3 regions of the Spongiibacter sp. C9W genome follow, and region 2 is predicted to be linked to each of the others. Evidence: predicted binding sites of a transcription regulator. Region 2 holds the regulator's gene; each other region holds the start of a gene.

Region 1 (9,921 bases), 1.5 Mb from region 2:
ATACTAGGGGCCAGGTCGAAGGTCAGTGCGGTATTGGCGTTGGGAGCGATACTGCGGGCGATATCGAGACTGGTGTTGTCTCTCAGCCCGGTAAAGGTGCAGGCATTTAGGAATGTTGCGCAGGCTTTTTCTGCCGCTACGTCATTGAATGGGCCCAGGCCGACGCCTGCTGCACAATGCTGGTTGCTGGTAGCGAGTTTTAAATAGTGGGTTTTTTGCGCAATATCTTTTGCGGTATGGAAGACAGATCCGCCGCCGATGATAATGTGCTCGCTGCGCGCCGCGGCCCAATACTTGAGCAGTCGATCCTGGCCTTTGAAGCGCTGCTTTTTTGCCTGCACGGCGCTTAGCTGCAGTTGCTGCAAGGCCTCACTGCCTCTGGCGCCAGTGGCGGCAATATGCCGGCTGTGATATCGGCGGCGCGCGCCCTCAGCAGCGGCGGCCATGAGCATATCATCGCCGGTATTTTGCATGCCGTAATAGCCGATAAGCAGGGTGTCGAAGGCAGCCATTTTTTTGGGGTTCCTAATCAGTGATGCGTTGCCGAAGAACGCTGGCGGAGAATACTTTGTGCGATGGTGTCATTGCGAAAGGCGATGCCGATTAACACCAGCGCCGGCCAAAACAGATACGCAAGAATTTCCAGGTTTTCACCAAAGCTGAACATAATGAGTATTAGCATACAGGCTAAGCCCGCGCGAGATACGCAGCACCGCTGGGCCTGCATGAGTAACAGTAATAGGGTGACAAGCATGGGAATCAGCAACGCCAGAAAGCCAACGGCGCCCTTGACGAATAGTAGGCCGTACCAGCTGTGGTGGGAGCCAATAGGCATATATTCCACCAGGTGAGGCCCTCTCTCTACAACGCCGTGTCCCCAAACAGGCGCTTCATCTCGCCAGCGCTGTATTGCAATTCTTGCCAGCGCCGAGCGGACTCGGCTCGAACCTGCGCGGGCAGCTTTGAATTCCGCAATGGAGCTTTCAGCGAAGGCCATGAGTTGGGTGGCTACAACGGCCATTGCTGATATGCCCACACCGCCAGTCAGCCACAGTGCCGGTGAGTTGAGGCGGGAAATGAAAAAGACCGCTGGTGATACGAAAAGCATTGCAACCAGTCCGGCGCGAGACTGGCACATAAGCACCATCGCGACACTGCCGATAATGCCGATCCAGCGCCAGCGGATATTTTTTTCCTGCAGTGCAAAGACTAAGTAGAAATTGGCGAGTAGGCCGGCAGCCGGTGCCCAGGGGGTGAAAAAGCGCCAGCGGGGGCCGAGGGATTCGGGGTTAATGCCATAGAGCTGGAACTCGAAGAACTCTGGGCCGGGGCCACCAATTGCTTTGAGTGGCGAGATATAAATAGTGCCGGGAATGGGGGTATACGCGGCGATAACAAATAGCGGAATTAACAACAGCGTATGCAGGCAAATAACGCAGCAGGCGCGATAAACCAGCTCTGCACGGATAGGTAAGGTGGCGCCAATTAGTATGAAAATGGCCAGCAGTGCCCAGCCTTTTGCCCAGCCGATCGTGGACTTGATCATCGCGGGTAGGCCGAGATAGAAATCCAAATGCCCCATAATCAAGGCCACTTCCATCACCAGCATGGCGACAACCCACAGTATAACAACGGGGTGCGGTTCAACCTGAATTGATCTGGCGCGCATCGGCGCAGGTAGCCACAGGTTGTAGGCCCAGTAGCCGAGCAGAACCCAACCGAGCACCGGCGCGATAATGTATACCGCGCCGAGGGCGTAAAAGGGATAGGTAAGAATTAGAGCGTACCAAATCCACTTTTCGATAATATTTTCTGGAGCAATTGCTTGCGTTTCCACAGAAGAAATAATCCGAATAAGGCCATGCCGCTACCCAGCACACCGCCAATAATGGCCAGTAATTTATTGGGTGACGCCGGTTGGCTGGGAAGAGAAGGGGCTGCAAGTACCTGAATTAGCGGGTAGGACGCAAAGATATCGGTTTTGCTGGTATCGATCTGCGTGATCGCCGAGGTATAAACCGCTTCGGCTATTTGATAGTCGCGCTCTAGGTTCTCAAGGATTGCTGCCTCTTCAGCGTAGCGCTTTAAGTTCAGGCCATGCTTCGTGATAGCGCTTGAGAGCTGTTGAATTTTGCCAATGAGGCCTTCAATTTTGGCGAATGACACCAGCAAATCTTGAAAGAGAGCACTCTGTTTGCCTGCATCATTCATGCTGATCAGCTTGATGGTGCCCATGTCGTTGTGGCCGACCAATTCTAAGCTGCGCTGTTGCAGGGCTTTGAGCGTGTTGTCTTGTCTCGCGCTTTCTTTTACCACCTGAGGGTGAGCCTGTCCCCACTTTGAGCGATACACCGCCAGCGTGGTTGTCGCGTTTTGATAATTTTCTAAATGCTCCCGAAACTGTTGGTCGGCATTCAGGATAAACGCGCTCGCTGCCAGCTGCGGAGTAATGCCTAAGTTGCGAGAAAGTTGGTCGACGTAATTGCTGACTCGGTCGCGCTCGGCCTCGGCTCGTACTTGCTCCTCTTTCAAACGCTCTAGGCGCAGGCTGAGCTCTTCATACTGACGGCCAGACACATATTCAGAGCTTTGCTTGTGCAATACTAAGGCGCGTTGCGCGGCTTCCAATCGCTCTTTATAGCTTTTTAGCGCTTGCGCAATACCTGCCTCGCGGCGGTCGAGCTCATCAGCGCGGAGGATTTCTATTCGGGTGTTAAATGCCGAAATTAGCGCCTGTGCCTGGTCCTGTGCGAGGCGGGGAGAGCCCGCTTTGGTTGCCACTTGGATAATGGTGGTCTCGTCTACGAGCTTTACCACAGGCTTGCGAAAATCCGCGTAGTCGATATTCAGGGCTTTCGCCGCGCCACCAATCACGCTGGTGCTCAGCAGGATTTCCTTGTAATTCACTCTCGGGTTAACACCCCTGGTGCCAAACGGTGAGCTACTACTGCTGCTGGCCTCACCGATGCTTTCCAAATTAACTTTGGTGGATACTGCCTTGCCCGGCAGCATAAACGCGAATTTACTGACGTACTGGGGCGCCGAGGCAATGTAGAGAAATACCATTCCCCAAATCATTGCAAAGGAGATCACCCCCACCACGATGTATCGCGTCCAGCGCGGTTTGTCAGCGGGCGCCTTGTAGAGTTGCAGCTCTTGATTTGGCTGTATCGTCGGTGTCATGTCACTTCTCAGCCGCGCAGATCAAAAGAGTGAAAAGGGAGTGGCGACGTCGACAATCGCTCTGGCGATATCACGCCAATTCCCTATTGTAGAGTCATAGCAGCTAACGGTGTCGTTGGGTAGTAAATAGGGATTGATATCGTCGGAATCTGGATTGCGCAGCAGTTCTTCGACATTGCGTTTCATAATTTCGCTCTCGCCACTGATGGGGTTAGTGCCCACCAACACGACGTAGCGTGAGGCATTGGTGAATTGCGTGCCGCCACTGCAGTTGCCCGATACCACCGCCTGATGTAACCGAGTGCCGTAGGGCATGCTGCTGCTGTACTTGCCCACTGCCGCAGAGGCGTTGTTGCTTGCTGGATTGGTCAAATTTGAAATGAACACCCGTATTCCCTTTGGCGTGATTTGACTCGGGCGAATCAGCTCGGCTTGCATGCAGCCTGCTGAGGGAACGATCACTTGATCGCCTGCAATCAACGGCACGTCGTGGGTGTGCTGGCCCGAAAATATCCCTGCGAGATTGATTTCTTGCTGCCAGCCGTCGCGAATCAGCAGAACTTTGTCTACACGCGCGTCAGGGCGTGCACCCGCTGCTGCGCGTATGGCTTCACTGAGGTAGCGTTTGGTGGGGTAGTCGCCGCTGATGCGAATTTTACTGTCGTCGGTCTGCGCGGGAATCAGGTCGTTGATGAGTACGCGGCCAGGCTCAAATACAGCGCCTGACACCGAAACCATAATGGGGGCCCACTGAAGCGGGCGCACACTGATGTGAAGGGTGTGGGCGAGAAACATTTGTTGGGCAACCAGCATGATGCGCAGGCGGTTCTCCACTTCTTCGGTGTCCAGTCCAACCACCTGCACCGGAGCGAGGTAGGGAAGCTCAATATTGCCATCGTGGTTAACCAAGTACTCGCCGCTGAACTCCTCCCCTTCATGGATGCGAATTTCGATCCTGTCGCCGGGTGACAGTGGCAGCAAGCGCCGGCCTTGGCTGTTTAACGATCGCGGGGTACCGGGATTTCGCCACTGCTGTGCTAAGGGTTCATCGACACGATAGTCCGCACTGTTCAGCGCCATGCCGCTGCCATCGGTCGAGCAGGTATTCACCGCCATGCGACTGCTAAATTCGTGGCGTTGTTCCACCTCTGACTTGTCGCGCTCAGGCAGGCTTGTCGAAATATCCGGCATCGACGCACAGGCCGCCAGTGTTAATGCGACACTGGCGAGGACGGCGCGACGGCAGCGTCGCGGCGTGAAAAGGCGGTGTGCAGATAGGGTCCATTTGGCAATGTTCATAGCGCTTTCCTGCTGCTGATTAGGTTGATCTCACTGCTATTGTGAGACGGCATATCTTGAATATTGCAGGTGGCGTGCCAGCTGGCGTGAATAAAAATATGCTTTAAAAACAGTAGGATAGTGTTTTTTGTCGAGGGCGGGAAATTGCAAAATGCAAATCGTGCCTTGCGTTTGCATTTTGCGAATCATATTGCTGGAGGGTGCGCCACCGCAGTGGCGGTATACGATGTGGTGCGATCCTTAGCTCTGGCTGGCCTGCCGCAGCCTGATTAGAAACAGAGGGTTGCCAATGATGTAGCGCTTCCACATCCGGCCCGGTTCTTGTAGTAGCCGCCAAATCCATTCCATACCCAACTCACGCAGCCACAGGGGCGCCCGGGAGACCTTCTCGGCATAGAAGTCGAACAAGCCGCCAACGGCGATGACGACTGGGCTATTCAGTTGCTCCCGGTGCGCGAGAATCCACTGTTCCTGTAGGGGTTGACCCATGCCGACCAGCAGCACGTCCGCCCTGCTATCGTTAATTTTATCGACGATGTCCTGGCAGTGCTGTTTGTCGAAATAGCCGTGCTGTGTGCCGGCGCTTCGCAAGTGTGGCTGTTGCTTCAACATTGCCTGCATCGCGGCATCGGCAATTCCGTCTTCACCGCCGAGCATGAACAGGCGCTGGCCGTGTTGGGCGAGTTGTTCGCACAGCAAAGGCAGCATATCGGTGCCGTTTATATTGCCCTTACGGCGAATACCGTTGCGCCGACAGGCCATTTCGATACCGCTGCCATCGGGCAGCATATAGTCTGCTTGATTCAGTTGTGATCGCAGTTCGCTGTTGTTGTAGGCGAGATTTAAGGTGTGGGCGTTCGCGAAGAAAACTGTCGCACGATGTCGATGTGTCACGTGCTTATTAATCACCGAAAGTGCGTTTTCCATTGAGATGTTGGCGATGTTTACGCCAAAAATCGTAAAACTGTCGACGTCTTTCAGGGCTTTGCCGCCGTTGTACAGCAGTCCCGCCAGCAGCGATTTGCCGATGATGGCAGCGTCTGTTTTGAATCCCTGCTTGTCGGCGTATTCGAGATTGCAGGCCTCTTCGTCGATAAAGTCGATACCAGAAATTCGTCGCAGTTCGAACAGTGAAAACATACCTGGATTCAGGGTTTCGGTACCCGCTGCAGCGGGCTCTTGCTCGGTGCGCGCTCGGTAACCGACCAGTGCCAGCTCGCCTTTAATAACGTTTAGGAGCAACGGCAGGCGACTGAGATTTACCTGATCGTGCAGCAGTAAGGCGGGCACGCCATCACCAGCAGCGCTGTGCAAGGTGACGCGGTCAACGATTTTTTTGCCTTTAATCAGGCGAAAAAGGCTATGAACGAAAAGCCACGGAGCGAAGGCTAACGCGGCTGCCACTGCCAATATACGGTCTGTTTTTTTTACACAGCGTGGCTGGGCGCTGAGCGATTTGTTGTAAACGGTGTGATGGCGCATGCTGGCATCCTCTCGGCTGTTTAGAGCTAAAGGGGCAATGCCTGTGCCAGGCGCGTAAAATTATTTTAAGTCTATGATTTATAAGTGATTGCCAAAGGGTTAGGTGGGTTTTTAACGGCGCAGAGAGTGGTTCGATAGCCAGCATGATTTGCATTTTGCAATGCAACTGGCTTGCCGGTGATGCTAAGCCGCACTGCGCGAAACATTAGGCTGAGACTGACCGCGCTTCTAACTCAGCGATGGCATGATGGAGGGCTTCTTTGCCTGACGAGAATTTCTCGCCGGATACCGAAAGTAGCTCCATAAGAAGTTGGGTATTTTCAGCATCGCAGCATTTTTCGATATGCAAACAATAGTCCTGCAACGACGTTGCGCCGCAATAACCAAGATTACTTTTTGCGGAGTGTACGGCGTCGCGAAGCCCGGCAAGTGCTGGTTGATCGGCGGAGTCCGCAATCGCTGCTGTCAGAGACTGCAACTTATCAAGCTGCTCCACGACCATTTTTAAAATAATGAGCGCGGTCTCTAACCCTGTATCGACAATGAGTTGTTCAAGGATCGTGGTGTCTATCTCCGCGGCATACAGCGCTGCAGTGAGTGTTGCGGTGTTGCCCGCGTCATCTTGGGAACTGGACGCAGCGGTTTGTTCAACAGGCAGCCAGGACTCAAGTGTGTTCAGCAATTCATCGCGGTTTACCGGTTTAGACAGGAAACCATCCATGCCCGCGTCTTCACAGCGCTTTACATCGGTATCGAAGGCATTGGCGGTCATTGCGATAATTGGGGTGTTGCGCTCTTTACCGGGCAATTGGCGGATGTGTCGGGTTGCCTCTAAACCGTCCATTTCAGGCATACGCAAGTCCATTAGCACCAAGTCGTAGCGGCCACTGGTTACGGCCATTAATGCCTCAATGCCGTTGGCGACGATGTCGACTTGATAGCCGGCGCGCAACAACAGAGTCTTCGCGACTAACTGGTTCGCTTCGTTATCCTCTGCGAGTAGGAGCTTGTGCCGGCTTGGGTTTATTTCGTCGGTGATGTGTTCATTGGCGGGCTCCGATTCGGCGTCGCCGTCGAGAATGGCAAGGAGCTGGCTCGGCCGAAAGGGGCGATACATCATATGTTGGAAGCCGGCCTTGCTGCTGTGTTGCAAGAGTTCCGCCGAAAAATTGCGGTTGTACAGCACCACTTGTTGAATGGGGATCTGCTGCGCCATCAATAACGTGCTCAATTTTTCCGGTGTGGCAAAGCAGCGCATGTCCACGATCAGTATGTCGCGTGCAGATAATTTCGGAAGGTTCTCTAAGGCACGAATTGCGACGGCTTCTATGCCCAGCCAGTCCGCTTGTTGCAGTATGCTGGCAAGCAGTGTTTTGTTGTCGCTCCGCAAAAACAGCTTGCCTGTTGCGCGTTTTGGCTTTGCCAGGCTGGGGAGGTTAGTGTTGCTTGCATTGACCGGTATCTCAACGCGGAACCGGCAGCCTTCGCCTTTTTTGCTCGTCAGCGAGATTCGACCGTCGAGCAATTCAGTCAGTTTTTTACATATGACTAAGCCAAGGCCCGTGCCACCGTGAACGGCGCTGTCACTATTATCTACTTGAGAGAATTCATTAAATAACTTCTCTTGATCCTCTTCTGAAATCCCAACCCCCGAATCGCGCACTTCAAGTACCAGCCCGAGTCGGCCGTCAGCCAGTTTTTCATCGGTTTGAGAGATTTTTAGATTTACGCCGCCAGAGTCAGTGAACTTAATCGCGTTATCGAGAAGGTTGGTGACGATACGCCGTACAAAGCTCAGGTCACTGATTACCGTTTTCGGTATGCGGGGGTCGATGCAGGCGGAGATCTCGATATCTTTATTTACCGCGCGAATGGTTGATACCTCCATCACGCGCTCACATTGCTCTAATAAGCTGAACTTGCTGGAGTGAATTTCTTGTTGTCCGGACTCGATTTTTGAAAAGTCCAATACGTCTTCAATGACGCTTAATAAACTATTGCCTGCCGCAAGTGAGGTCTCTGCCAGCATGCGTTGCTCGGTGGATAAATCGCCTTCAAGCAACAGGTCCATACAGCCAATAACGGCGTTCAGGGGCGAGCGAATCTCGTGGCTCATATGCGCGAGAAAGCGGGATTTAGCCTTACTGCTTGCAACCGCGGTTTCCCTTGCCTGAGTAAGTGCTTTTTCCCGCTCTATCCGCGTTGTAATGTCTCGAATGGTTGCGGTAAAGAAGGTTTGCCCTTCGAATTCGGCAGTGGGAACAACGGTTAGCTCGCAGGGGAAGAGGCTGCCATCTCGCCGGATAGCTTCTACTTCTATCCGCGTATTCAGCACAGGCCCCTGCCGGGTCTTATTGAAGTTGTCCATGCCCTCGTTGTGAGATTTTCTCATGCCGTGGGGAATGACGATGTCCGCCACATGTTTACCAACCACCTCTTCCCGGGTATAGCCAAAGAGTTGTTCCGCTGAGCTGCCAAATTCATGGATGACGCTCGTGTCATCAATGGTAATGATGGCGTCGAGGCTGGACTCGTACAGTGAACGGGAGATGATTTCCAGGTGCTTTTGCTGGCGTTGAATACGACTCAGCCCCAATCGATCGGGGTAAATCGTCAGTAGAAAACGCCCCGACGGCTCATCAGAGGCCGTAAGGTGGAGGATAAGCGGCTCGCCATCCATGGTTGCGGCAAAGCTTCGCGATGCGACGCCAGCCGCCGCCCCGGATTTGAGTGAATGCAGCGCAGCACTGGGCAGGCGGTCACGTAGTTTGTCTCCCGGACTGACTGACGCGAGAGACCGAAGTGTATCGATAGGGCCGCGGTGCAGAATGCGGGTAATGGTGCCCTCGTGGTCGATCTCAAATTCAGCCCAGCTTTCAATACTTCTGCTGCCAGCCTGCGGCTGTTTTGAGGGACGATCGTCAGTCATAAGCATTTACGTAGTCGCGAAAGGTAGTCTGAGTATTTGATATCTGGTCGGCGCAGTCAATTTCCGCTTGGCTGGCCATATTGCTGAGTTGCAGAACAGTTTGCATTTTGCAAAGCAATATAGGATGTTGGTGATAAAAATTGTCGCTGTTCTGGCTGTCGTTCGCCGCAAAGCAGGCTAACAACATGATAGTTATAGCAAAGTTGCTGTTGTAAGTACTTGGTGCCGATATTGCGTGGTCAAGGGAGAAAATTATTTTCGCCACCGCAGCGCAGAGGTAAAAAATGATGGCCCGACCGCAAAGCCACTCACCAGAGACACGCAAAGTCTTGGTCGCCGATGATAGCTTGCCCGGCTTATTGGCAGTAAAGGCCATGCTAGAGGCTGAGGGCATCATCTGCGACACCGCCAATGATGGAAACAGCGCACTGGCAAAAGCGCAACACGAACGTTATGACGCACTGTTGTTAGACGAGCACATGCCGGGGCTGCAGGGGTCGGCGATATGCGTTGCGCTGCGAGGGGAGTCGGGCCCTAACCAGCACGCCATGATTATTTCGCTCAGTGGCGAACAAGGGAGCGGGCACCGCGCGGTAATGGATGCAGCGGGCTTTGACGCGATGTTGGCGAAGCCGGTCAGTAAGCTGGCGCTGGTGTCCGTACTGAGCGAATCGGGCGATAGTGAGTCATCCGTAAAGGGCGATGACATAGCCGGCTTCGGCGGTGACGAAACGTTGCTCGATGTGGCAGTGCATCGCGATATGCAGGAACAGTTCGACCCGGCGACGGTTGCGCGTTTGTTTGGGCTGTTTATTGACGAATTATCAGTATTGTCGGCGCGTTTGAGTACCGCCATCGATCATAATTCAGAGACTGAAGTAATGGCCGTTGCGCATATTCTAAAAAACTCGGCGGAGTTGTACGGCGCCAAGCGCCTGTCGTGTCTGGCCCGCTATATCAATGAAACGCCACCAAGTGGCCGAGAGCAAATCATCGAGCTTGCCGAACAGTTGCTGGCGGTGTGTCAT
Region 2 (9,921 bases):
TTTTTCAATAGTGCCTTCAAAAAGGTTGATAACACCGGAGGCAATAAAGGCCGTTAACAAATTGATGCCGAGCCAAATGGCGCGGCGCGGCGCGGTGGTCATTACCGATGCAAAGGTGTCTTCGTCTTCATCCAGACCGGCCATACTCATCAGTGAGTGGTCGGACTCTTCGCGGATAACATCGACGACGTCATCGATGGTGATTCGGCCAAGGAGCAATTGATTGTCGTCGACCACGGGGGCACTGACCCAGTCCCGCCGCTCGAAGAGGTTGGCAACATCGCGCGCAGGCATGGACGCCACAATGGGCTCAACTTCGGTGTCCATGATTTCACGAACGGTAACGCTGGGATCCGAGACCAGCAGTTTCCGCAGCGACAGTGAGCCAATGAACTGGTCATTACGGTTAACGACCAGCAGGCTATCGGTCATTGCGGGAAGCTCTTCGTGCCGCCGCAGGTAACGCAGCGCGACATCCAGGGTGATGTTCGGCCTTACAGTGATGGTGTCGGTGTTCATCAGACCACCGGCACTGTCCTCGTCGTAGGACAGTATGTGCTCCACACGCACCCGGTCTTGATGGTCCATCGACTCCAGCACTTCGCGAATCACGCGGTCCGGAAGTTGCTGGAGTATATCGGCGATATCGTCGGTTTCGAGACCCTCGGTGATCGCGGCGACTTCCTCGGCATCCATGTGCCGCAGGAACTGACTCTGCACCTCGTCGCTCAGGTGCTGGAGAATGTCACCCTCATTTTCGGTATCGACAAGTTGCCACAGCACGCCCCGTACTTTTTGCGGTGTCGACTCAATAAGGTGGGCGGCATCGACGGGAGGCAGGCCGTTGAGCATACGCCGAATTTGCAGAAACGCGCCGGAGCCCAGAGCTTCATTCAGTAGCTCTAGGCGGCTTTCAGCTTGGGGCTTTTCTGCGGTTTGGGCCATATAGCTCTCTGCGTTGCGTTCGGCTTTCTGCTGGATAGCAGTCACACAGTGTGGCGAGAATTATCCTTTAATCTTCGCTGGGCAACAATTGCAGACGGGCGAAATCGCGCTGAAATGCGCAGTATTTGATTTATTCGCCTTCGTCAAAGCGGCGTTCGATCAAGTCGACGAGAGCGTCGAGGGCGGCTTGTTCGTCTTCCCCTTCGCAGCGAATATGCAGTGTCATGCCTTTGCTGGCCGCGAGCATCATTACCGACATGATACTTTTTCCGTCGACCCATTGCTGCCCCGCCGACACCTGAATGCGAGAGGCAAATGCGGTGCTGGTGGTCACGAATTTGGACGCAGCACGGGCGTGAAGGCCGAGTTTATTGATGATAGGAATTTGGATTTCTTGCATCGCCTTGTCCAGCCCAGGTTAGTGCTGAAGTTCGCGGTGGCGAACTTGCAGGCCAGGACAGGTGTCGCGAAGCGCCTTAGCCAGCTTTTCGGCCATGTATACTGAGCGATGTTGTCCACCCGTGCAACCGATCGCGATGGTGAAGTAGCTGCGACCGGCAGATTCTATCTCAGGCAGCCAGCGCAGCAGGTAAGTGAGTATGTCGTTATACATCTGTTGGACTTGCGGCTGGGCATCTAGGAAGTGCTGAACGGCCTCGTCGCGGCCGCTAAGGCTGCGCAGCGCCTCGTCCCAGTGAGGGTTGGGGAGCATGCGCAGGTCGTAGACCTGGTCGGCATCAATGGGCAGGCCGCGCTTAAAGCCAAAGGACTTTAGCTGTAATGCCATGCGGCTAGCGTCGACGCCGAGAACGCGGTCACGTATGGTGGCGCGCAATTGATGCACAGTCATGTCGCTACTATCGATGGTCAGCGATGCCTCTGCGACAATGGGCTCCAACAGCGCAGACTCTTGCTTTATCGCGTCGCTAAGCGGCTGGGAGTCGGTGCTCAGCGGATGCCGTCGGCGGGTCTCGCTAAAACGCTTAATGAGCTTGTCGTCGCTGGCATCCAAAAAAAGAATACGCAAGCTGGCCAGGCTTCGAACTTGTTTGCACAGTTCTTGGAAGCGGGCGAGCTCTGTTTGTGAGTTTCTCGCATCGATACAGACAGCAACCTGCTGATGAACTTTCAGTGTGCTTTGAGAGAGTTCGGTAACGAGTGCGGGCAGCAGTGACACCGGCAGGTTGTCGATGGCGTAAAAGCCTTCGTCTTCGAGCTGGTGCAGCGCCGTGCTTTTGCCCGAACCTGAGCGGCCGCTGAGAATAATAAGCTTCACGCCTAGCTCGCTACCGCACGTTCATAAAGACTGCTGTCGCTGTCTGCGCTGCGAAGCTGCTGGCGGAAAGCGTCATCGTTGAAGGCGTTGGCCAAGCTTGCCAATACTTTAATGTGTTCGTCGTGTGCTTCGGCAGGAACGATCAACGCAAACACTAAGTCCACGGGTTGGTCGTCTATCGCTTCGAAGTCGATAGGCTCGGCAAGTTTAAGCAGCATGCCGGTAATTTCGGTGCACTGCTGGCTGCGACAGTGGGGAATCGCAACCCCGTGCCCGATACCGGTGCTTCCGAGTCGCTCGCGGGCGAGCAGTTCGTTGAACAGTTCGTCGGCGTTGAATTGCGCATTATCCTCACTGACAAAAATAGAAATTTGTTCCAGTAGGCGTTTCTTGCTGCCCACAGACGTACCGCAGTGGGTACGTCCGGGGCTGAGTATTGAATCAAGGGTCATGTTTACGTTTCCGGAACATCCCCGGGCCTTTAGTGGCCCAGGTTTTTCTCCTTGTGTTTAATAAGCTGGCGATCGAGCTTGTCGGTGAGGCTGTCGATGGCCGCGTACATATCCTCTGATTCACAGGTGGCGAACAGATCGGCGCCGGCCACATGTACGGTGGCTTCAGCTTTTTGAACCAGCTTTTCTACTGACAAGGTAACGTCGGTATTGGTGATATTGTCGAAGTGCCGTTGCAGCTTGGCGAGTTTGTTGTTGACGTAATCGCGAAGTGCCGGGGTAACTTCAACATGGTGACCACTGACGGTTATTTGCATATCTTGCTCCTTCATCGCTGAGAACATCCGGCGCCTCCCGGCGCGTTGTTTGGGCCTTTTGGGGCCTTATTAGACCAGTCTTTTCCGTTCGTTAGAGGGCGGAATGACTAGTGATTCCCTGTACTTTGCAATGGTTCGCCGGGCAACTTTGATGCCTTGCTCGGCCAACAGTTGGGTGATTTTGCTGTCGCTTAGCGGTTTCTTGGGATTTTCTGCGGCAATTAATTTTTTGATTAGTGCACGAATCGCCGTGGAGGAGCATTCTCCTCCGGTATCGGTCGAGACGTGGCTGGAGAAAAAATATTTGAGTTCGTAGATGCCTCTCGGGGTATGCATATATTTTTGCGTGGTAACCCGTGAGATCGTCGATTCATGCATGCTCACTGCATCGGCGATATCGTGGAGCACTAGCGGTTTCATCGCTTCGTCGCCGTACTCCAGGAATCCGCGCTGATACTCAACAATTTTGGTGGCGACTTTCATCAGTGTTTCGTTGCGGCTCTGCAGACTTTTAATGAACCAGCGCGCTTCCTGGAGGTTGTCGCGAATATAGTCTTTGTCGCTGCTGGTGCCGCTGTCTTTGGCGAGCGATGCGTAGTGGCTGTTAATTTGTATTTTCGGGGCAATGTCCGGGTTTAACTCAACCAGCCAGCGGCCTTCTTTTTTGCTGACGAATACGTCTGGTACCACATACTCCGTTTCGTCGTTGCCCACGCAGTCACCGGGAGTGGGGTTCAGCGTTTGAATGAGTGCCAGGGTGTCGCGCAGTTGGTCTTCTTTTAGCCGGCAGCGACGCATGATTTGGTTGTAATCACGGTTGCCGAGCTGCGGCATATGTTGCTCGACAATCTGCAGCGCTTCAGCCAAGTATGGGGTGTCTGGGGAGAGCTGTCGAAGTTGAATCAGCAAGCATTCTTGAAGGTCCTGGCCGCCAACACCTGGGGGGTCAAACTGCTGGATGAGGTGAAGGACTGCATTCACTTCTTCTATTTCGATATTGTCGTCGTCGAAGGCGTCCACCAGCTCTTCGGGGCTGACGGTGAGCCGCCCTTTTTCATCGATCGCGTCGATGATGGCATCAGCGACGATGCGGTCAAGTTCTGAGAGCCGGCTGAGGTTGAGTTGCCAGCGCAGGTGGTCCTGGAGCGACTCTGAGCTGCCGTGGCGATAGTCATTGTTGTAGTCGTCGTCGGCGCTACCGGCCGCGGAGGAGCTTGGTGCGGAGCTTTGGTAGACGTCTTCCCACTGGCTGTCTACCGGCAAATCTTCGGGGATGTCGCTGCGCTCGGCCCATTCACTGTCAGCGTCGTTGCTGGGCGCCTCCTCAGCAGAGGTCGTTTTGCTGTCAGCCTCATTGGCGTTACTTTCGCTCTGGCTGTTGCTGCTCTGGGGTTCCGGGCTGTCGCTGTCTTCCTCTACTTCCAGCAGGGGGTTGGAGTCCAGTGCCGACTGAATTTCCTGTTGAAGGTCGAGGGTGGAGAGCTGTAATAAACGAATCGCCTGTTGCAGCTGGGGCGTCATGGTCAGCTGCTGACCGACTTTTAGCTGGAGCGATTGTTTCATAGGCAATGACTTCTACTACAACCATACCTGAGGGATTAAATGCCGTTATGTAGCCATAAACGACGATGCTTCAGGGTCAGTGTAGTCCCGCAGCCGCACCGCTGCAATAGGCGTTTAAAGCAATTGCTGTGCCGATTTTTTGATCAAAGGGTAAATGTGTCGCCGAGGTAGATGTCCCGCACGATTTGGTTGTTGAGCACGGCCTCGGCATTGCCCTCAGCAACGATGCGACCTTCGCCAACTATGTAGGCTTTTTCGCAGATATCGAGGGTTTCTCGCACGTTGTGGTCGGTAATTAGGACGCCGATGCCGCGCGCCTGCAGGTGGCGAATAATCTGCTGAATATCGTTCACCGATATGGGGTCTACCCCGGCAAAGGGCTCGTCGAGCAGAATAAAACTGGGCTCGGTGGCCAGTGCTCGTGCAATTTCTACTCTGCGCCGTTCCCCGCCCGAGAGCGCCATACCCGGCGATTGGCGAATATGGGCAATGTGAAATTCTTGTAGCAGTGCATCGAGCTTTTCTTTGCGTTGCTTGCGATTCAGGTCGCTGCGGGTCTCCAATATCGCCATGATGTTGTCAGCGACGCTCAGCTTCCGAAATATGGATGCTTCCTGAGGGAGGTAGCCAACGCCGTGTTTGGCCCGACCTTGGATGGAAAGCGGTGTCAGGTCTTTGTCGTCGAGCTGAATGCGGCCGCGGTCGGCGTTGACGATGCCGACGATCATATAAAAACAGGTTGTTTTTCCCGCCCCGTTGGGACCCAACAAGCCGACTATTTCACCGCTGTTAATACTCAGGGAGACGTCTTTGATTACCTCTCTGCCTTTGTAGGCTTTAGCGAGGTTGCTGGCTTTCAATACGGGCATGTTAGCGGGGAGTCTCCGGGGTGTCGGGGGTGGTGCTTGGCGCGGGGCTATCGGTATCACTCACGCCCTGCTGAGGCTGTAGGGTCATTTGTACCCTGCCATCGAGTTTGTGGCTGCCACCATCGGCAATGACCATTTGCTTGCGCCCGCTGTATACAATGCGATCGCCACTGATCTTGGAGCCTTGATGTCGGATGGTGGCATCTTTTTGCAGCAGGATTTCCTCGGCATTTAGGCTGTATTCTATGAGTCGGGCACTGGCGACCACGACGCCTTCCCCGGCGCGGGGTTGTTGCTCAAAATGGGCGGGGCTGCCATGGGCAATAACCTTGGTTACTTTTCTGTCAGCCTCGACAATAATCAGCTTGTCTGCGCGAATAATCAGGCTGCCCTGCGACATATTGACGTTGCCCGTGTAAATGCCGCGATTGTTTTCATAGGTGGCTTTATCTGAGCTGAGGTTGATGGCCTGGCGGCGGTCATCGGGCAAGCCGTGCACGCTGCTGGCGAGGCAGAGCAGGGCGCTAATAGCGAAGGTGCGTAGATTATTGCGGTTCATAGTGTCCTTTTACCTTCGCGAGCAGCTCGACTTTCTCGTTAACGAGGTCGGCCGTCATGCCCTCCGACTGGGTTTCGCCATTGGGTAGTTGCAGTCGCAGTGGCTGATCCGTCGCAACCAGGCTTTGCTCCAGGTCAATGCTGAGTTGCTCTGTGTGGATTTGCGCTTCGCGAATTAAGTCTTCAACAACAACACTGCCACGCAACTGCAGTTGTTGGCCATTTTGTGACAGTGTGCCGGTAATGGCTTGCGCCGTCCACGGCCGCTGCTCGCCGATATTGCCGATGTAGAAGGGCTGATTGAGCTGGATGTTGCCCGAGGAAATCATGCGTTCGGCACTGTCGGCGCGCCACCGGTATGCCACATTGCCGTCTTGGCGATATTTCGAGCCTTCGATGCCCTGGAGGTGGGAGTCAACATCGGGGATGGCTTCGAAGCTGTCAGTCAGGCTCAATTTCCCGCTCTCACTAAATTGCGTGAGGTAGATCACGGTGCCCGCGATAGCGGCCAGTACCGATAGGACCGATGCAGCGTTGATATTGAATGACGGCGCAGCCATTTACAGGAACTGCTCAAGTGCGTCGTTGAGCTTGCCTTGAGACATCAAAATAAGCTCGGCGATCTCTCTCACAGCGCCACTGCCCCCTGCGGCACGCGTTTGCCAGTCGGCATGGCGAGCGACGAAGTGGTGACCATTGGCGACGGTAATGCCCAGGCCCGCTGCTCGAATCGCGGCTAAGTCGGGTAAATCGTCACCCACGTAGGCGATTTGATCGTAGCTTAGCTTTAGGTCTTGGCGCAGTTCTTCGAGTGCCGTGCCTTTGTCTTCCCTGCCTTGGTAGATTAACTCGATGCTCAGTTCTCGCGCGCGTCGCAGCAGCAGTTCAGAGGTTCTGCCGGTGATTATGGCGGGGCGGATGCCGGCGTCGCGCAGCAGTTTAATACCCAGCCCGTCAAGGATGCTGAACGCTTTCATTTCCTCGCCGCTATTGCCAAAGTAGAGGCTGCCATTGGTCAGTACGCCGTCGACATCCATTGCCAGTAGGGTGACCGTTTTTGCTTTTTCGAGAATGGTTTGCATGGTGTTCCCTGTTTTAGGCGACGCCGGCTTTAAGCAGGTCGTGGGTGTGGATCACGCCTACTGGTTTTGCGTGATCGTCCAGAGCGACCAAGACGGTGATTTTATTATCTTCCATAATGCGCAGTGCTTCTGCGGCCAGTGTGCCGGGCTTGATGCTGCGGCAGTTGGCGGTCATCACGTCGTCTATTTTCGCCTGGTGAATGTCAATGCCGCGGTCGATCGCGCGCCGCAAGTCGCCGTCTGTGAAAATACCCGCCAGGCTGCCGTCTTCATTGAGTACCGTGGTCATACCCAGCGCCTTACTGCTCATTTCCAGCAGGGCATCGCTGAGCTTGGCGCCAGTATTGATGTGCGGTATGGCTTCCCCGGTGTGCATAATATTGTCGATCTTCAGCAGCAGGCGTCGACCCAGCGCGCCGCCGGGGTGAGAGAAGGCAAAATCATCGGCGGTGAAGCCGCGGGCCTCCAGTAACGCGATGGCGAGCGCATCGCCCATTACAAGTGTTACGGTCGTGCTGGATGTCGGGGCAAGATTCAGTGGGCAGGCCTCTTGTTCTACGCCGACGTCGAGATGGACATCCGCGCTGCTGGCGAGCTCCGAGTTGGGCTTTCCCGTCATGGCGATCACGGGTACGGCCAGCAGCTTAAGCAGCGGGATCAGGGTGACCAGTTCTGCAGTTGACCCCGAGTTTGACAGGGCTATCACCACGTCGCCGGCGGTAATCATCCCCATATCGCCGTGGCTGGCCTCCCCGGGGTGTACAAAAAATGCGGGGGTGCCTGTACTGGCCAGGGTCGCCGCCAGTTTGTTGCCGATGTGGCCCGATTTACCCATGCCGGTGACAACGACTCTGCCCTTGCAGTTTAGAAGAAGTTCGCAGGCGCGATTAAAGCTGTCGTCGATACGCTCGCCGAGCGCGTCGACGGCGTCTCCTTCCATGCGAATAACGCGTTTAGCAGTGTCGAGATAAGAAGATGCCATCGTTGGGAGGAAACCTCGTTATTGCAATAATGCCGTTAAGCGGCGGCTAATTTTCGCTATGATAATTTCCAATGTGAAAAATTAACAGGTTTACCTCGTCGTCGTGCGGGGAGCCAATTCCGTAAACTGCTGTCTTAGCAAGGGTGTAGAGCAGGCTATTCGCGGTAATGCGGGTCGTGGCTTAACTATCGGAGATAAAAAAATGTTCAAACAAATGCTTTTGGCGCTGGGTTTGGTGGTATTTGCGGGCGCCGTGTCGGCGGCTGACGCACAGCGCGGGCCTCATGAAGTGGTGGCGGGTACCACTCAGGAATTGATGAAAGTGATTGAAGAGGCGCGCGAGTACGTTGCTGAAGATCCGCAACGCTTTAACGACGAAGTGCGTCGAATTATGGATGAGGTTGTGGATTTCCAGAGCTTTGCTCGCGGGGTAATGGGCAAATACGGTAGTCGTGCGTATTACCAGAGCTTGCGCACCAAAGAGGAGCGGGAGCAATTTCGCGACAATGTGATTCGCTTTACCAAGAACTTCAAAGACGGTTTGATCAACACCTACGCAAAGGGTCTGCTTGGTTTCAATGGTAACAAAATAGAAGTACTTCCGCTGCCTGCGGATGCGGATTTATCGGGTAGCGTCGGCGTGCGCCAGCACATCTACGGCGAGCGTGCTGAGCCCTATGAAGTTGTTTATACCCTTCGTCGTGGACGCGACGGTAACTGGATGCTGCGCAACGTGATCATAGAGGGGCTGAATTTGGGGTTGATCTACCAAAACCAGTTCACTACCGCAGTGGCGACCTATGATGGCGACATTGATAAAGTGATCGACAACTGGACGGTTGCTCCGAGAGAGGTGATGGAGCAGGCCGCCAAGTGAAGACCTGCGGCGGTCTTCTCGCCAAGACCGCCGCAATTGCGTACAATTCGTCGCCTAATTTTTGTATTTACGGAATACCTTAGGCATGCAAGCAGAACAGATCCTGGCGCGACTCCGCGAACACTTCGCAGATGGTGTTTTTGAAGTGAGTGGGGAAGGTAATCATTACGATGTGCAAGTGATCAGCGATGCCTTTGCCGGTCTTCGCCCGGTGAAGCGTCAGCAGCTGGTATATGCCGCCGTGAACGACTGGATTAAAGACGGTTCTCTCCACGCTATTAATATTAAGGCGCTGACCCCTGCCGAAGCCTGATGGGCAAATAGGTAGTTGGCGGCGCAGGAGCTCTCATGGATAAATTGTTAATCCGCGGCGGTGGTCCGCTCAGCGGAGAGATACGCGTTTCAGGTTCAAAAAATGCGGCCCTGCCGATACTGGCGGCGACTCTGCTATCCAGTGAGCCGGTAAGAGTCAGTAACCTGCCCCATCTTCACGATATTACTACCATGATCGCCCTGCTGCGTAGCATGGGTACTGAGTTGTTGGTCGACGAGAAACTCTGCGTTGAAATCAACGGTGCCACAACGAAGCAGACCACCGCGCCCTACGAATTGGTGAAAACCATGCGGGCGTCGATCCTAGTGCTTGGTCCGCTTTTGGCCCATTTTGGGCGCGCCAGAGTGTCTTTCCCCGGCGGCTGTGCGATCGGCAGCCGTCCTGTTGACCAGCATTTGCGTGGCCTGGAGGCCATGGGCGCGCAGATCGACGTCGATGGAGGCTACATTACCGCAACCTGTCCCAACGGGCGGTTGAAGGGCGCCCATATTTTGTTTGATATGGTCACCGTCGGCGGCACCGAGAATGTTCTTATGGCGGCGTGCTTGGCCGAGGGGCGAACAGTTCTGGAAAATGCGGCGCGAGAGCCAGAGATTATTGACTTGGCGAATTGCTTGATCGCTATGGGAGCCAAGATTTCCGGCCATGGTAGTGCAACCATCACCA
Region 3 (9,921 bases), 1.5 Mb from region 2:
TATTGAAGCGGTACGCGCTGGCCGTGTTGAACTTGGCGTGGCCTTTGAGCCAGACGATAGTGAAGGGCTGGAATTTGAAGCGCTTTTCACCGACCGCTTTGTGGCGGTACTGCCAGAGGCACACCCCTTACTGACGCGCAGTCGTCTGCGGATAAAAGACCTGCTCGGCGATACGGTGATTACCCTGAACAGGGGCTCCAGCACCCGCCGCTGGACCGAAGATGCCCTTGCCAGGGAGTCACTTTCGCCCCCGGCGATCTTTGAGGCGTTCCAGCTCACTACCGTGGGTGCAATGGTGGCCGCTGGTCTGGGGGTGGCGCTAGTACCTGCGTTGTGTGAGGAGCAGATGCATCAATTGGGCGCCCGCTGTAAGCCGATAAACGGGCGATGCATCGAGCGCAGAGTGGGTATTATCAGGCGCCGACGACAGCAGCTGTCATCCGCAGCAGTGGCGATGCGAGCGTTATTGATGGAACGCTAGGGGCTTGCCGAGGTGGGTGATGTTAGCAGCGCTACCTTCCCCCGCAGGGATACCCTAAAATACGGCCGCGACCCAGTGACAACTCGGGTGATAGCTGGGGTGATGACAACAATAGAGGGGAAGGACGGATGCTCAGTTTTTTACCGCCTGTGGTAAAAGGATTTCTCGCTGCGTGCCTGTTGGCCATGAATACCGTTGTACTGGCGCCGTTTTTGATGGCGGTATCGCTACTGCGCTTTCTTGTGCCGCTAGTGGGCTTTCAACGCCGCTGCACAGCGGCGGCAGTGTGGATTGCCGAATTGTGGATCGCGATCAACTCTCAGTGGATGCGCTTAACCCAGCGCAGGCAGTGGGAAGTGGATGGTATTGAACAACTCGACAAGGACCAGTGGTATCTGGTGACCTCTAATCATCAGTCCTGGGCCGATATCTTTATTCTTCAGCATTTGCTGAATCGAAAAATTCCAATGCTCAAGTTCTTTCTGAAGCAGGAGCTCATCTGGGTGCCGGTAATAGGCTTGTGCTGGTGGGCGTTGGACTTCCCGTTTATGAAACGCTACAGCAAGGAATACTTGGAAAAGCACCCAGAAAAACGTGGCCAAGACTTTGAAAGCACCCGCCGCGCCTGTGAGAAGTTTGAGCATTTACCCGTGTCGGTCTTCAATTTCCTGGAAGGTACGCGCTATACCCCTGCCAAACATGACGCGCAGCAGTCCCCTTATAAATGGCTGCTAAAACCCAAGGCAGGTGGCATCGGCTTTGTTGTGGGAGCAATGGGCTCAAGTGTCAAAACCTTAGTCGATATTACTATTGCTTACCCCGGCCACACACAGCCGTCCTTTGGCGACTTCCTTTGCGGACGGGTGGATAACGTTAAGGTTCGCGTGCAGAAACGAGAGATTCCCAGCGAATTTTTGGGTCGTAGCTACAGCGACGATGAGGACTTCCGCTATGAGTTCCAGCAATGGGTTAGCGCACTGTGGAAGGAAAAGGACCAATTGATGGAAGAGCTTCACCGATGACTCTCTGAGGTGAAAAGACCCATGGCCAATAACAATAAAATAGGGGCAGGCAGAATATGAAATTCGACTATGTAAAAACACGACGCGAGGATGTAGCCAGTATTCCAGAGAGCTGGTCAGGCGTAATAAAGACCGTTATGCGTCACTACACCCGCTTCAATGTCTGGGTGTATAAGAAAAGTGGCGGGAGGTTGATGAAAAACTTTCCCGGCGGTTATCCCATTTGTCTTGTTGGTATGACGGGCAAAAAAACGGGTAAAGCCAGAGAGATCGCACTGATTCATCTGCCGCTGGGTGACAAGAAGCTGCTGGTTGCCTCCCAAGGAGGCATGGCATCGCACCCTTTGTGGTATCACAATATCAAGGCGAACCCGGCGATTACGATTCAAGTTGGGCGCGAGCGCCTCGCCTACACGGCGCGAGAAGTGGACGCTGATACCAAGCGGGAACTCTGGCCTCACTTAGTTAGCCTATATCCCGATTTCGATGAATACCAGGCGCGCACTGACCGAGATATCCCCGTGTTTTGTTGCGAGCCGACAGCGCCATAAACGGCGCAATGGTAGGGGCTGCTTTACGCCCCTGATCCGTTGTTGCTAAGCCGCCTTCTTCAGCTTTTTCTTGAGTTTGGCGAGTTTGCCTTCGTGCTTGGCTATTTTCGATTTTCGCTGCTTGATGGCTTTTTTCAGACTGGTGATTTTCTTTTTCGCTTTCTTCGACATGGTGTCTTCCTCTGCTTAAAGGCCACTGAGTATGGTGGGAAAAACGGTGTGCCCACCGATACTAACGAGTAACAGTATAGTCGAGCATATTCAGGCTACTAGGTGTGTGCGCAGGGTTTTAGTGGGGCAGTTTAACGCCGTGGCTGAGCAGCCACTCCTCGTCCAGCTTCCAGATAACGCGGCTGATGCCCTCCTGAGCCATAACCTGCTCTCTGGCGTAGGCTTGCAGGTCGGCCAAGATTTGCTGAGCCTCAAAAAAACGCTCTTCGCTGACAGAGACGTTCTGCAAAGAAGGGTCAATAACCTTAATGATGACGGGCACTGGCACATCTGCTGAGCGAGGTGACGTCATTACCGCGACACCGTTTTTTACCGCTAAAACGCGAAAGCGGTAGGGGTAGCTATTGAGTTTGTCGTCTTGCTTCAATACCGCATTCAATGCGCGAACCTCCGAGGGCTCGTAAAAGATATTTACCATTACGGTGAGGGCGAGCGCGGCGATAAAAAACGCGTAAATCTTCATGCCTCGTGACATAGACAATCTCTTCAGCGGCAAGTGAGTAAACGCGCACTTTAGCGCATTTTTGCTGGAAGTATCTTGATGCGGCTCAACGCAGATAGAGTTAAGGACTTCGGCGTTTGCGAAAGACAGATTTCAGTAAACCTTGAAGCGCTCGCCACCGAGTAATCATCAGCGCGAGGAATATCATCAGGCAGCCTAGCAATTGCGTTGCACTAAGGCGCTCCATAAACCATGCCGCCGCGATCAGTGCCGTCCACACCGGCTCAAGCACCATGATAATAACGCCGTTGCTATACGGCGACAGGCTCTGTGCGTAGGTTTGCAGGTAAAAGCGCAGCGCCGTGCCAACGGTTGCAGAGAGCGTGACCCATAGCCAGACCATCGGTTGCCCGGCCAATACGCTGATGTGCCAGGTCTCGAGCAGTGCTGATAGTAGTCCGGTAACCGCCGCGACGGTGGTCAATACCAAGGTCGTTAGTGCCAATACTGGCACCTGCGGAACGTGTTGAGCGTGTCCGTGTTTATCGGCGCGTGACATCGGGTTGGCCGCGCGCGTGTTCAAATTGAAATACAGCGCAAATAGCGCCGCAGCACAGAGTAATAGCAGTTGCGATAACTCTAGCCGCAATTGCTGATTCAGAGAAAGGAGGGCGAGCCCAACACAGGCAACTGGCAGCGCGACCCAGGTGCTGCGCGGAACCGACTCCTTGAATAACAGCGCCGCAATGACCGGCACTAGAATGACGCCCAAACTGACGATGAACGCCGCTTCACCGACGTGGTTGGAGGCCGCGAGCCCTTCGACCCAAAGGCTCATGGCAATGCCAAAGACCATCCCGACCTTCACGCAGCGGATAAAGTGCGCGCGGCTGAGAACCCGCAACTCCGCTCTTGCCACCAACGCCAGAATGACGGCGGCGATAAGGAAGCGTACCGACATGAACAGCAGCGGCGGCATGATGGCGACGGCTTCCTTGGAGAAGATCCAGCTGATGGCTGCCAACAGCGTAACGATGATGAAAATGGCATCTGCGGGCAGCTTGTTGGATGCATTGGCCGTATTTTCAATCATTGGAACGTCCTAATAGAGGTTTGCTCGGGTGAATAGCACGCTGTTAGCAGACTCTTATCGCTGCTTAGACGAAATGGCATTTCACGCTTTGCGTCGATACGACCCTGTTCGCGTTGTAGGTTGCTTCGCAAAATGCGAATCAAGCCAGATTTATCCGCGCTTGGCTAGCATTTTGCCGGACGTTTCGGGTTCAACGCCCGTGGTAATGGCCTTTAGCGCCAATTTTTAATCAGGAAAAGGTTGGCCTGGCTTTTGCTGAGTAAACGGACCAGTCATTTATTAGTGGTGTTTCAGGGCAAGGGCATGAAATCAGCAAGCAGTTTTCGGCGTAATCTCAGTTGGCTGGCAACCGGCGAACTGATGGTTCGCGTGTCGCGATTGATCACGACACTCATCCTGGCTCGCTGTTTGAGTTTGCAGGACTACGGACTCGCGGCGCTCGCGCTAGCGACCGCGGAGATTGTGAGAATTCTTGCTGCCAATGGCATTGGCAACCTAATCGTCAAAGCTGAGGAGCACAAACTGGGGCGGGTTTCGCAGACGGTGTTTTGGCTTAACCTGTCTATCGGCATCGCGATGTTTGCGCTGCAGTTTTTCCTCGCCCCCCTTATCGCCGACCTTTACCAATCTCCCGTTTTGGCCTCGCTGTTACAGGCGCTGGCATTTAGTCACTTAATTTACCCCTTTGCGATGGTTCAATTTAACCTCTTACAGCGTGATAGCCGCATGAAGGAAGCGGGTCTGATTATGGGGGCCACGGTGACAATGGATAACTTGATCAGTGCCGCACTGGCGCTGAGCGGATTCGGTGTCTGGTCCGTCATTTGGCCCAAGTTATTTGCCGCTGTGGTGTGGGTAGTGGTGATTAATCGGCGTATCCGCTGGGTGCCCAAGCTGCAATTTTCATTGCAGGAACTGGTGACCGCGCGACGCTATTCCGGAGGGGTATTGCTCGCAGAGTGCTTAAAAAACGGCCGCGGTCAATTTGACTTATTTATCCTCGGCCGCCTGTTACCAGCTGACCTGTTTGGACTTTATGCCTTTGCGCGCAATGCCGGTCTGGGAATCAGTCTGTCGCTGACAAACAGCTTTAATACGGCCTTGCTGCCGAAACTGTGTGATACCCGTCGCGAGGGTGGCGCACTGGAGCCGAGTTATTACGCAAGTTTAAAAACGGCGATGCGACTCATCGCGCCAGTGATTCTTTGCCAGGCACTATTGGCGCCGTTATACGTGCCGTTACTGTTCGGCGAGAAATGGGCGCCAGCCAGTGTGCTTGTTGCGCTTTTGTGTCTGTCGGCGGTTCCTCGAATGGTGTTTGAGTCTGCCAGTATGTATTTTCGTGCGGCTGACAACTTACGCAGTGAAAATCACATTGCCGTGGCCTTCACCGCGCTGTTTTGTGCGGTGATCGCGGCGTCGAGTTTTCTGGGAGCGCAAGCCGTCGCCCTGGCGATGATTATTTGCTATCTCGGCGGCGCGTGGGCGGTACTCGTGATGATACACCGCGCACCTCGCGGTGTTATTCGCGCGCCTTTATCTGCCGCATAGCGCCACTGCGCTCGGCGTGCTTACCCCGTCTTTTATTTTCCCCTGATGATCGTCGCTTTAGTCGGCAAGCTGCCTTGCAAAATGCGAATAGCTTTGCAGTAGCGGTAAAGTTTTTTAGCGATTATTTTTAAAAAAACATAATAAAAACATAATAAAAACATAAAGTTAATTTAATTTTTTTGTTTGGCATAGCGGTTGCAATTTCCCTGGAAAGCGAACACCAATGGGGTAATTGATATGCAAGCAATAAAGAATCAGGTCTCCAGTGCCTACCTAATTTTTATTTCCAGTCTGTTCATGCCCGCCGGGTTATCTCTGCGGAAATTTCTACGCAGTGGTTATAAGCGTAGCTACGACATTGTATTAAGTGGCGGATTGCTATTGCTGCTGTCACCGCTACTCGTCGTTACAGCGGCGGCCATTCTTTTTGAAAGCCGCGGCCCAATTTTCTTCCGTCAGCAGCGTGTCGGAAAGAATGGCGAGCAGTTTTCAATTTATAAGTTTCGGTCGATGTGTACTGACAGAGCACTGCATAGACAAGTGGAATCAATGTCAGGTGACCGGGATGGTATCTGCAAGAAATTCGTAAACGACCCTCGCGTGACACGGGTAGGGCAGTTTATTCGCAAATACTCAATCGATGAGTTGCCGCAGCTGATTAATGTACTGCGCGGCGAAATGTCGATGATCGGCCCTCGCCCGGCACTGCCTGCAGAAGTGGCTCAATACAGCGAGTATCAGCGCGGACGTTTGAAGGCATTACCTGGAATTTCAGGCCTATGGCAGGTGTCTGGTCGAGCAGATTTGAATTTTGATCAGCAGGTGGAGCTGGATCTGCAGTATATCCGCCAACAAAGCCTGGCCACTGATTTGCGAATAGCGTTGAAAACGGTACCCGCAGTGTTGTCGGGAAGCGGAGCGTATTGAAGAGCGGGCTGTCGGGTATCTGCCCGGCACTGCCAGTAATAGCGAATGAGGAACCAGCGATGAAAAATACTCACTCAGCACACCGCGATCAGCCCTTAGTAAGCGTTGTTATTCCAATGTATAACGCAGCGGCCTATCTTCGCGAATGTATTGACTCTGTTATTGCGCAGAGCTATCCACACCTGGAGATAATTGCGGTGGATGACGGGTCTCCGGACAACGGTGCCGACATCGTGCGGGGCTACCAGGACTCGCGCATTGTGGTTATTCAGCAAGAAAACAGGGGCTTGGCCGGTGCGCGCAATACCGGTATTCGCCACGCGCACGGCGAATTTATTGCCCTGCTAGACGCTGACGACAGTTGGCATTCAACGAAAATTGCCAGGCACGTAGATCATCTCCTGTCCGACCCTGACATCGGTGTTAGCTACAGTGCATCGCGGTTTATGAACGAAGCCAGTGTCGATATGGGGATCGGCCAGTACCCGAAAACAACGGGCGTCACGGCAGTCGATATATTTTGTAGAAACCCGGTGGGCAATGGCTCTGCGCCCGTCTTCCGCGCAGGCGTATTTAAGGACATCGCCTTCACGAACGCCGCTGTTGGCCATCGCGACCCGCAATTCTTCGATGAATCCTTTAGACAGTCCGAGGATGTGGAATGTTGGTTACGGATTGCGCTCTCGACGTCGTGGCGATTCGAGGGGCTGGCGGAGGCCTTAACGAACTACCGCGTAAATGGAGACGGCTTATCGGCGAACTGGGTCAAGCAATTGGCCGCCTGGGAGCGCAATGTCGACAAAAATCGCGCACTGTCGCCATCATTTTTTAACGACCACGAAGGCTTGGCGCGTGCCTACCAGTATCGCTACCTTTGCCGGCGTGCCATTCAATCGAGAGATGCGAAGAATGCGGCGCTGTTATTGGTGAAATCACTGCGCAGTGACTGGACGATCTCGCTTAGGGATCCTGTAAAAACGGTGCTAACGGCCGGGTGCGCATCGCTGTTGCTGATTCTTCCCACTCGCGGATACGACACCGTTGAGCGACTGATTATGTCGTCAATGCCGTCATAGGTGCGCCTACAAATGGAGTCCTTAACAAAGCTTGTTGTTAGGCGCGCCCCGCATTATCGGCGGTGGCTCGCTTTGCCCTCCTTGTGGCCACTGACATTGAGCCTGGCGATTTTATTCTCGGTACTGATGCTGTCGAATACCCTGGGCGTGTCGCCAGAGGCGCTCATAGATGGCCGCACCGGCGGCAGTGGCCAGGCGGATTGGTACGATGGTTTGCTGGCGAAACTCAGTACCATAGTCTTGGGTATGAGTGCCGCCATATTGCTATTTGCGGTGTATCTGCGGCGGCAGGATGAGCGCTTCCATTGTCGCAGTAGCGCCAGCTTTTGGTTTGCAAGTTATACCCTGTTATTGCTTTTGCATGATTTATTCTCTGCGCCGATGACAACCGACAGTGTTGTGCTTGATGTTATCCGAGCCTGTTTCCAAGCGGCGTTGGGTTTGTTAGCACTTCTTCTACTTTGGCTGTTTCGCGGGGTTGTCGGCCGGTCGCGACGCTATGCACTGACTGCGGCGATGTGCTGGGGTATTTCCGTTAGCGTTGATGTACTGATCGACAGCGGTATCAGCAATGGTGTTGCGCTACTGCAGCTAGAGGAGGGAGCGAAACTGCTGGGTATTTTTTTCTGGGGTCAGTTCTGTGTAGAACTTTCCAGCCGCAGTATTCGCGAGCCGGCACATATTGGGCGTCGTACTCCACCGGCTCTGGGCGACCACTATGAATAAACCACGCTTGATCTTCACGTTGGCCCTTAACGGTTATCACTTACGCTATCGGCAGTGCATTGCTGCTCAGCGGCAATACGCCGAGCGTGTCGGCGCCGAGTACCTAGCTGTTACCAAGCCAAGTGTGCACTCGCTGTGCAATGAGGTGGCCTGGCTAAAGTTGTACTTGATTCGAGACGCCTTGCAATGCGGCTACGCCGAGGTCATGTTTATAGATGCCGATGCGCAGCCGCGTGCAGACGCCCCTGACTTTAGCGAGGCTATGTCCGTCGGAAAATCGATATTTGCGGCCAACGGGTATTCGTGTCGTGTTAATTCGGGGGTGTTGATATTTCGCGCTGGGCCTGAATCACTGGCGTTTTTAAACCGTGTAATCGCTGCAATGACAATGACACTGCCACAAGAGGATGAGGTGGGCTGGGGCGAAAACGGGCACATTATTCATTTCCTGAAAACGGAGAGCCGCTTTCAGCGTATCTCGTCGCGCTGGAATAATAATTATTGCCCGCAGATGGATGACTATATTCGCCACTACAGCGCTGGCCCGCTGCGCGACATGTTCAAGCCGCGATTAAGCGAAGTCATTGGCTTTTATGGCTATCGTATAATCATGCGATTGTTACGCAGTATCGCAAAGGCTGAATCAGGCGGCTCTCCCTCACAGCAGCTGGAAGCGTTGTGCAAAGCTGTCCGCACAAATCTTCCCCGCACCAGTGCGCTGTCGACAGCCACTTCCCGGATTACGCCGCACATTTATTGCGAAAATAGTTTGCCCCACAAAAAATAACGCCGTGGCTAAATAGCGCCCGCCAATGGACGGTGCAGGCTAACGCTTCAGTAGCAAGGCAAGTTCCCATTTCAATTTCCGTTTTGGCAGTAGCCAGCAACGTTTGTCACGTAGTAAGGCCCGCGCTTTATCATATTCGCCGGCCTGTATGTTTAGCTGCGCGATGTGAAGAATATGGTTAGCGGTAAGCCTTAGCATTGCCTTGCTTCGCGGATCGTTGCTTGCCTCGGCTGTGGCTCTCAGGCGCAGGCTGAATGGGCACTCCTGATCGGGGGGATTACTAATACACGCACGATTGTCGGCATCTTGTCGGTAGAGTGCTTTGTATGACCGGGAAAAGGCCATTGGGTATTTATAGGCGATTCTCACCCAAAGGTCCTGGTCTTCTCCCATTGGCTCGTGCAAAGGAAATGCACCAATCTCCTCGAATACGAATTTTGGAATGCAGCAGCTCGACGGGGTAATGGGTAGCTCGCCCCGACTGGCGACTTCGAAAAAATCATAGCTGAACTGGCTGTGATTTTTTGTGCTCGCTGGAAAGCGCGGGTGGATGGGACGCTCTGTTCCGCTGTTTTCGTAATAGTGGGAGTAGGCCGTTGAGTAGGCGCCGCATTCGGGGAATAGGTGAATTAGCGCCTCGATTTCTTGTATTAACCCGGGTTTCCATAGGTCATCGGCGTCCAGAAACAACAGGTAGTCGGCGGTTGCTGCACTGATGGCAGTATTTCGAGCGGCGGAAACACCGGCGTTCTCTTGTTCGATAAGGCGAATACGCGAGTCAGATGTCGCCATGCTGCGAACTTTCTCCGGGCCGTCGTCGCTGGAGCCGTCATCGACAACAATAATTTCCAAGTTGTCATAGTTCTGCGCCTGTATGGAACGCAGCGCATCGCCAATGTGTGCAGCCTTGTTGTACAGGGGAATAAGAACGGAAAACCGAGGTTGTTTGTCTGTGCTGCTGTCAACATTTGAGGTCGTCATGGCTAGTGAGTCCAGTTACTGAGGGCCATTTTTTCCGCGTCGGCAAGGGGCAA

Evidence for each region. The regulator sigma-54, encoded in region 2, starts transcription at its own class of promoters, with help from an activator protein. The targets are predictions, from matches to a motif close to TGGCACANNNNTTGCNNT.
Region 1: a site for sigma-54 is predicted at 4,545-4,562, ahead of AC2Q8J_RS06520 (polysaccharide biosynthesis/export family protein). Genes of this name have one in related genera too.
Region 3: a site for sigma-54 is predicted at 5,556-5,573, ahead of AC2Q8J_RS06560 (sugar transferase). Genes of this name have one in related genera too.

The regions. Positions count from the first base shown of each region.
Region 1 covers NZ_CM170672.1:1,359,421-1,369,341, reverse strand. Annotated here, with positions in the region: gene AC2Q8J_RS06535 (polysaccharide pyruvyl transferase family protein) at 1-512, opposite strand, end outside; gene AC2Q8J_RS06530 (O-antigen ligase family protein) at 530-1,837, opposite strand; gene AC2Q8J_RS06525 (GumC family protein) at 1,777-3,183, opposite strand; gene AC2Q8J_RS06520 (polysaccharide biosynthesis/export family protein) at 3,205-4,482, opposite strand; gene AC2Q8J_RS06515 (WecB/TagA/CpsF family glycosyltransferase) at 4,723-5,964, opposite strand; gene AC2Q8J_RS06510 (response regulator) at 6,170-8,893, opposite strand; gene AC2Q8J_RS06505 (response regulator) at 9,178-9,921, shown strand, end outside.
Region 2 covers NZ_CM170672.1:2,898,610-2,908,530, forward strand. Annotated here, with positions in the region: gene mgtE (magnesium transporter) at 1-945, opposite strand, end outside; gene AC2Q8J_RS13780 (HPr family phosphocarrier protein) at 1,076-1,345, opposite strand; gene rapZ (RNase adapter RapZ) at 1,364-2,221, opposite strand; gene ptsN (PTS IIA-like nitrogen regulatory protein PtsN) at 2,224-2,673, opposite strand; gene hpf (ribosome hibernation-promoting factor, HPF/YfiA family) at 2,703-2,990, opposite strand; gene AC2Q8J_RS13800 (RNA polymerase factor sigma-54) at 3,060-4,553, opposite strand; gene lptB (LPS export ABC transporter ATP-binding protein) at 4,697-5,422, opposite strand; gene lptA (lipopolysaccharide transport periplasmic protein LptA) at 5,424-5,981, opposite strand; gene lptC (LPS export ABC transporter periplasmic protein LptC) at 5,968-6,540, opposite strand; gene AC2Q8J_RS13820 (KdsC family phosphatase) at 6,541-7,062, opposite strand; gene AC2Q8J_RS13825 (KpsF/GutQ family sugar-phosphate isomerase) at 7,076-8,044, opposite strand; gene AC2Q8J_RS13830 (MlaC/ttg2D family ABC transporter substrate-binding protein) at 8,247-8,921, shown strand; gene AC2Q8J_RS13835 (BolA family protein) at 9,007-9,234, shown strand; gene murA (UDP-N-acetylglucosamine 1-carboxyvinyltransferase) at 9,270-9,921, shown strand, end outside.
Region 3 covers NZ_CM170672.1:1,369,871-1,379,791, reverse strand. Annotated here, with positions in the region: gene AC2Q8J_RS06595 (LysR substrate-binding domain-containing protein) at 1-481, shown strand, start outside; gene AC2Q8J_RS06590 (acyltransferase) at 610-1,503, shown strand; gene AC2Q8J_RS06585 (nitroreductase family deazaflavin-dependent oxidoreductase) at 1,560-2,054, shown strand; gene AC2Q8J_RS06580 (hypothetical protein) at 2,100-2,225, opposite strand; gene AC2Q8J_RS06575 (hypothetical protein) at 2,344-2,760, opposite strand; gene AC2Q8J_RS06570 (DMT family transporter) at 2,849-3,820, opposite strand; gene AC2Q8J_RS06565 (oligosaccharide flippase family protein) at 4,124-5,371, shown strand; gene AC2Q8J_RS06560 (sugar transferase) at 5,609-6,298, shown strand; gene AC2Q8J_RS06555 (glycosyltransferase family 2 protein) at 6,358-7,374, shown strand; gene AC2Q8J_RS06550 (hypothetical protein) at 7,447-8,100, shown strand; gene AC2Q8J_RS06545 (glycosyltransferase family protein) at 8,093-8,887, shown strand; gene AC2Q8J_RS06540 (glycosyltransferase family 2 protein) at 8,927-9,868, opposite strand; gene AC2Q8J_RS06535 (polysaccharide pyruvyl transferase family protein) at 9,871-9,921, opposite strand, start outside.